DNA from 3 places in the Streptomyces sp. NPDC050433 genome. Region 2 is predicted to be linked to each of the others. Evidence: riboswitches for the same ligand, from Rfam matches in the RefSeq annotation. Region 2 holds a riboswitch; each other region holds the start of a gene.
The links. Region 2 has a riboswitch for cobalamin ahead of ACIBLA_RS34845 (ribonucleoside-diphosphate reductase subunit alpha). Riboswitches for the same ligand answer to the same signal wherever they lie in the genome.
Positions count from the first base shown of each region.

Region 1: another riboswitch for cobalamin. It lies ahead of ACIBLA_RS25170 (ABC transporter substrate-binding protein); the one in region 2 lies ahead of ACIBLA_RS34845 (ribonucleoside-diphosphate reductase subunit alpha).
Region 3: another riboswitch for cobalamin. It lies ahead of metE (5-methyltetrahydropteroyltriglutamate--homocysteine S-methyltransferase); the one in region 2 lies ahead of ACIBLA_RS34845 (ribonucleoside-diphosphate reductase subunit alpha).

Region 1 covers NZ_JBITIB010000021.1:134,833-137,089, reverse strand. Annotated here, with positions in the region: gene ACIBLA_RS25175 (FecCD family ABC transporter permease) at 1-385, opposite strand, end outside; gene ACIBLA_RS25170 (ABC transporter substrate-binding protein) at 395-1,381, opposite strand; cobalamin riboswitch at 1,422-1,570, opposite strand; gene ACIBLA_RS25165 (Mov34/MPN/PAD-1 family protein) at 1,559-1,972, opposite strand; gene ACIBLA_RS25160 (amino acid permease) at 2,090-2,257, opposite strand, start outside.
Region 2 covers NZ_JBITIB010000043.1:41,469-43,725, reverse strand. Annotated here, with positions in the region: gene ACIBLA_RS34855 (Uma2 family endonuclease) at 1-50, opposite strand, end outside; gene ACIBLA_RS34850 (N-acetyltransferase) at 129-656, shown strand; cobalamin riboswitch at 709-841, shown strand; gene ACIBLA_RS34845 (ribonucleoside-diphosphate reductase subunit alpha) at 988-2,257, shown strand, end outside.
Region 3 covers NZ_JBITIB010000004.1:228,152-230,408, forward strand. Annotated here, with positions in the region: gene metE (5-methyltetrahydropteroyltriglutamate--homocysteine S-methyltransferase) at 1-1,015, opposite strand, end outside; cobalamin riboswitch at 1,172-1,422, opposite strand; gene ACIBLA_RS07515 (glycoside hydrolase family 3 protein) at 1,600-2,257, shown strand, end outside.

The DNA of each region.
Region 1 (2,257 bases), on a different contig from region 2:
TGGTGATCCCGCCGCCGATGCCGCCGCCGATCCCGAGGACCAGGACGAGTACGGCGCCGGTGGACGCCCCCGAGGAGATCCCGAGCAGGAACGGGTCGGCCAGCCGGTTGCGTACGAGGGCCTGGAGGACCGTCCCGACGACGGCGAGTCCGGCACCGACGACGGCGCCGAGCAGCACTCTCGGCAGCCGTACGTCCAGGACGATCGTGCGGAAGGGGCTGGGCTCCGCGCCGCCGGTGAGGATCGTGACGACCTCGCCGGGCGGGATGCGGACGGAGCCGAGCGCGAGCCCGGCGACGAGGGCGCACGCGAGGGCCACGGCGAGGCCGCCGAGCACGAGGGCGTGCCTCAGCCGCCGCCGGGCGGGCGGGGTCCGGCAGGTCATGGCGGGGTCCTACTCGCCCGTCTCCGGGTGGAGTTGGTCCGCGAGCCGCCCGACTGCGGCCGGGGCGCGGACGCCGAGGACGGCGTCGGACAGCGGCATGACGGCGAAGCGCTTGTTCCTGATCGCCGGGACGTCCTTCAGTACGGGGTCCTCCAGCAGCCGCTTCTTCTTCTGGGCGACGGTGGTGGCGCCGTAGTCGTAGATGACGATCACCTCGGGCCTGCGCGCGACGACCTGCTCCCAGGTGGCGTCGCCGAAGGGCTTGCCGAGGTCGGCGAAGACGTTGCGCCCGCCGGCCCGTTCGATCAGCTCGTTGCCGATGCCCGCGCCTCCGGCGGTGAACGCGGTCTTGTCGCCGCTGTCGTAGACGAAGACGGAGACCGGCTTCACGCCCTTCAGCCCGGCGGCGGTGGTGGCGAGGGCGGTGCGCGCCCCGGCGGTCCACTTCGCGGCGCGGTCGGCGACGCCGAAGGTGCGGCCGACCTCCTCGATCTCCCGGAAGACGTCGTCCATGGAGGTCTTGCCGTCGGTGCAGCTCTCCAGGTTGAGCCGGGTGTCGATGCCGGCGTCCTCGAGGTCGTCGCGGGTGCGGCCGTCCTTGGCGGCGAAGGCGCTGGAGTAACCGCCGTAGACGAAGTCGGGGTTGACGGCGAGGAGTTTCTCCTTGGAGGGGTACTCCTTGGCGACGACCGGGACGCTCCGGTACGCCTTCTCGTAGGCCGGGAGGACCTTGTCGTCCAGCCAGGCGGTGCCGACGAGGGACTTGGCGAGTCCCAGCTCGATCATGATCTCGGTGACGTGCTGGTTCATCGTGACCACGCGCTCCGGGGGTGCCTCGAAGGTGGTCTTCACACCGCAGTTGGTGACGGTGTACGGGAATCCGCCGGCCGCGGGCCCGGTGCTCCTGACGGGGTCCGGGGTGGTGGAGCAGGCGGCGAGCGGGAGCAGCAGGGGAAGCAGGGCCGCCGGTATGAGGGCGTGGCGCCGCGAGGACATGACTGGGCCTCCTCCGGGGGATTTCCGCGTCCCCTGGCATGGTGGGAGAAGGGCGACAGGTCAGTTCCTGGCTCCCAGGGCTCCCGCTCGCGCGGAAGGCCTGGTCACAGTGGCGGGACCGTGCCGGATTCGCACCGGCTTCCTGGGTCCTGCCGCCCCGGTTTCGGCGTCAGTGTGTCAGACGACTTTGACTTCCTCTTCCGTGACCTCGCCGTCGACGATCCGGTACGAGCGGAACTGGAACGGGCCCAGGTCGTCGGTGTCGGCGGTGGACACCAGGACGTAGTGGGCGAACGGCTCCATGGCCAGGCCGATGTCCCTGCGGGAGGGGTACGCCTCGGTGGCGGTGTGCGAGTGGTAGATGACCACCAGGTCCTCGTCGCGCTCGCGCAGTTCGTTGTCGAGCTGCTTGTGCTCGGTCGAGTCGAACTCGTAGAACGTGGGCGAGCGGGCCGCGTTGAGCATGGGGATGAAGCGCTCGGGCCGGTCGCTGCCCTCGGGGCCCGCGATCACGCCGCACGCCTCGTCGGGGTGGTCGGTCCGCGCGTGGGCGACGATCTTGTCGTGGAGCGCCTGGGTGATGGTGAGCATGAGGTGAAGGATAAGCAGGTGGCCTCCGCGGGTGAGACGCGGAGACCACCTGGTGAGACAGTTCGTGAGACGGCGCGTGAGACGGCTGACGCGGCAGCCGTCGCGGGCCCGCCCCCGTCAGTCCGTGGCCTTCGCGTACTCCGGCTCGTACGGGCCCTCCGGCTCCCCCGGCCCGCCGCCCGCCAGGACGGCCTCGCGGCGCTTGAGCAGTGCCCAGCCGCCGACCAGGAACACCACCCAGACCGCGCCGACGTACAGCGACACTCGGGCCTCGGGGTCGTACGC
Region 2 (2,257 bases):
TCGTCGAAGACGCTGGTCTCCAGGTGGTTCCGGTCAGTGGTCACGGTCATGGACCCTCCTCGCTCTGAACGCAACGATAGCTGCGACCTGTGACAAGACGCTGCCGTACCTTGTCGCACACTTCAAGGATGGATCAGACGACAGGGCCCGAGACCACCTTCACGATCAGAGCCGCCCGGCCCGACGAGTACGCGGCCCTCGGGGAGATAACCGCGCGGGCCTATCTGGATGACGGGCTGCTCGACTTCGGGGAGGACGACCCGTATCTGGAGACCCTGCGGAACGTCGCGGCGCGGGCCGCCGGGGCCGACGTGCTCGTGGCAGTCGACGCGGGCGGGGTGGTCCTCGGTGGGGTGGCCTACGCCGCCGGCGCGTCCGCGTGGGCCGACATCGCCGGGGACGGGGAGGCCGAGTTCCGGATGCTGGCCGTCGCGTCCGCCGCCCGGGGGCGGGGTGTCGGCGAGGCGCTGGTGCGGGCGTGTGTGGAGCGGGCGCGGGCCACCGAGGGGTGCGTACGGGTGTGTCTGTCGACCCGCAAGTCGATGCTGGGCGCCCACCGGATCTACGAGCGCCTGGGCTTCGTACGGACGCCGGAGCGGGACTGGGCGCCGTACGCCGAGCTCTCGCCCCTGCTCACGTACGGCCTGGAAATCTGAGACGAGCCATTCCCCGACACAACATCTGGGGGGTGCCGCTCCCGAGGAGCACCACATGTATGCTCAAGTCTGCTGTCGCCGCAGGAGAATCCGGTGGAAATCCGGAACTGTCCCGCAACGGTGAGCTGTGGTGCGCTTTGTCGTGCCCGCGAGTCCGAGCACCTGCCGACGGCGCATCCGGCTCGACCGATCCGGGTGCCGAGACGTCCGGGCCTCGCGGTTGGGCCGGTGGACGCCGCGCCGCGCGCTGCCCGTTTCCGGGGCGGCGTACGCGGGCGCGCGCCGCCGTGCCCCTCCCCGTGGCCCAGAGCCGAGCGAGGGAGAGCACCACGTGACCATCGCGCCAGCCGATCCGGCTTCAGCGATCTCCGAGCGGGGACCACGGGACACGGCCGTCGCGGCCGTTCCTGCCGACGAGCCCGGAACGGCCCTTCTGCGGGTCCTCACGGACCTCACCGCGGACCTCACCGACACCGACCCCGGCCGGGTCGCCGCCGCCGCGCTCCGTGGCCGCAACGCCGCCTCCGACGACGCCGAGTTGCGCGTACTCGCCACCGAGGCCGCCGCCGGGCTCATCTCCGAGGACCCCGCGTACTCCCGCCTCGCCGCCCGCCTCCTCACCCGCACCATCGCGGACGAGGCCGCGGGCCAGGGCGCCCTCTCGTTCTCCTCCTCGGTCGCCGTGGGCCACGCGGAGGGCCTGATCGCCGACCGTACGGCCGCGTTCGCCGGCCGCCACGCCGCCCGCCTCGACGCGCTGATCGACCCCGCCGCCGACGACCGCTTCGGCTACTTCGGCCTGCGCACGCTCTTCAGCCGCTATCTGCTCCGGCACCCGATCACCCGCGACGTCATCGAGACGCCGCAGTACTTCATGCTGCGCGTCGCGTCCGGGCTGGCCAAGGACGACTCCCCGGCCGCCGTGGACGAAGTCGCCGCGCTGTACGGCCTGATGAGCCGCCTCGACTATCTCCCCTCCTCCCCCACCCTCTTCAACTCCGGCACCCGGCACCCCCAGATGTCGTCCTGCTATCTGCTGGACTCCCCGCTGGACGAGCTGGACTCGATCTACGACCGCTACCACCAGGTGGCCCGCCTGTCGAAGCACGCGGGCGGCATCGGCCTCTCGTACTCCCGTATCCGCGCCCGCGGTTCGCTGATCCGCGGCACGAACGGGCACTCCAACGGCATCGTGCCGTTCCTGCGGACGCTGGACTCCTCGGTCGCCGCCGTCAATCAGGGCGGCCGGCGCAAGGGCGCGGCCTGCGTCTATCTGGAGACGTGGCACGCGGACATCGAGGAGTTCCTGGAGCTGCGCGACAACACCGGCGAGGAGGCCCGCCGTACGCACAATCTGAACCTCGCGCACTGGATCCCCGACGAGTTCATGCGCCGGGTCGACGCCGACGGCGACTGGTCGCTGTTCTCCCCCTCCGACGTGCCCGGACTGGTCGACCTGTGGGGCGACGACTTCGACGCCGCGTACCGCGCGGCCGAGGCGGCCGGCAAGGCCCGCCGGACCATCCCGGCGCGCGAGCTGTACGGCCGCATGATGCGCACCCTCGCCCAGACCGGTAACGGCTGGATGACCTTCAAGGACG
Region 3 (2,257 bases), on a different contig from region 2:
GCAGGGAGCAGGACGGTGCGACGTCGACGCGGTCGGCGAGGCCGAGGAGCGTGCCCAGGGTCGCGAGGGACTTCTCGAAGTCGTTGATCCAGATGTTGCGTCCGTCGACCACGCCCGCGACCAGCCGCCTGCCGGGCAGCCCGCCGACGGCCGCGAGGCCTTCGAGGTTGGCGGAGGCCGGGCCGGTGAAGTCGAGCGCGAGCCCTTCGACGGGTGCCTTGGCGAGCATCGGCAGCGCGTCGCCGAGCCGGTCGAAGTACGAGGCGACCAGCAGCTTCGGCCGGTCGGTCGCGCCGCCGCCCAGGTCGCGGTAGGCGCGGGCGGCGGCGTTCAGTTCGGCCGGGGTGCGGTCCTGGACGAGCGCGGGCTCGTCCAGCTGCACCCACTCGGCGCCGGCCGCACGCAGATCGGCCAGGACCTCCGCGTACACGGGAAGGAGCCGGTCGAGCAGCGTCAGCGGCTCGAAGCCGTCGGCCACGCCGGGGGCGGGCTTGGCCAGCAGGAGGTACGTGACGGGGCCGAGGAGCACGGGGCGCGCGGTGAGGCCGAGCGCGAGGGCTTCCGTCAGTTCGGCGACCTGCTTGGCGGAGTCGGCGGAGAAGACGGTGTCCGGGCCGAGTTCGGGCACGAGGTAGTGGTAGTTGGTGTCGAACCACTTCGTCATCTCCAACGGCGCCACGTCCTGCGTGCCCCGTGCCATCGCGAAGTACCCGTCCAGCGCGTCGGCGTCGACCGCCGCGCGGTGCCGCTGCGGGATCGCGCCGACCATCACGCTGGTGTCCAGGACGTGGTCGTAGTACGAGAAGTCGCCCGTCGGGACCTCGTGGACGCCGTCGGCGGCCAGCTGTTCCCAGTTGGCGCGGCGCAGGCCGACGGCGGTGTCGCGCAGGGTGTCGGGGCCGACTGTGTCTTTCCAGTAGCCCTCGACGGCCTTCTTCAGTTCGCGATGCGCGCCCTGCCGGGGGTAGCCGTACACGGTGGCGCGTGCTGCCGCGGCTGCGGACTTGTCTGTCACGGAACTCTCCTTCGCGAGTCGTCTCCTGCGATCCCTGGTGACTGGTTACCGGGGACGGATCGGAGACACGAAGGGGTACAGAACCGGGCGGGCGAGCGCCCGACCGATATGCACGCCGACCCGCCCACGAGGTCACCGGGATCTCCGTACGCGATCGGCCGCGCACGGGCAGCGGGCAGGTCTTCGGACTCGTGGGCCAGTCCCGTATCGCGTACGTCGCGTACGTCGCGCACGTCGCATACGGGGCACCTACTGGCCGTCGCTTCCCAGGCCCGCACGGGCCCAGTGCTGATGACGGCGGTCGTTCCCACTCACCGCTGCGGGGCAGTCCCGGATTCCCACCGGGTTCCCTCTTACGACGCTCCCGCCCCATCGGACGGAAACGAACCAGCTGCACAACCAGCCTAGCGGGTGTACATCCGCTCCCTCGAAGCCTCACCAAACATTCATGACCGGGTTAATCCACCAGCTTCCGGGTCGAGTTCGTACAACGGGGCAGTCCGATACCTCCTTGACATGCCTATTGGTCTAAGCCAACATCCGATTGGCCTGTACCAAATTTGTGTTCACTCGGAGGACCCCGCATGGAGCCGAGCAGCAGCCGTCACCAGCAACTGACGCGTCTCGCGGAGACCGTGCTCCAGCCCGGATTCGTGGGTACGACCCTGCCCGACTGGGTCCGCCGCAGAATCGCGGGCGGCCTCACCTCCGTCGTCCTGTTCGGCCGGAACATCGTCGACCCCGAGCAGGTCGCGCGCCTCACCGCCGAGCTACGCGCGGAGAACCGCGACCTCATCATCGCCATCGACGAGGAGGCCGGTGACGTCACCCGGCTCGAAGCCTGGAGCGGCGCCTCCCGGCCGGGCAATCTCGCGCTCGGTGCCGTGGACGACGTGGACCTGACCGAGTCCGTCGCCCGCGACATCGGGCGCGAGCTCCACGCCGCCGGCATCTCCCTCAACTACGCGCCCAGCGCCGACGTGAACTCCAACCCCCTCAACCCGGTCATCGGTGCCCGCTCCTTCGGCGCCCGTACGGACGTCGTCTCCCGGCACACCGCGGCCTGGGTCCGCGGGCTCCAGTCGGCCGGCGTCGCCGCCTGCGCCAAGCACTTCCCGGGCCACGGGGACACCTCGGTCGACTCCCACCACGGCCTGCCGCAGGTCTCGGGGAGCGCCGAGGAGATCGCCGCCGTCGCGCTGCCGCCGTTCGTCGCCGCGATGGAGGCGGGCGTACGGGTGG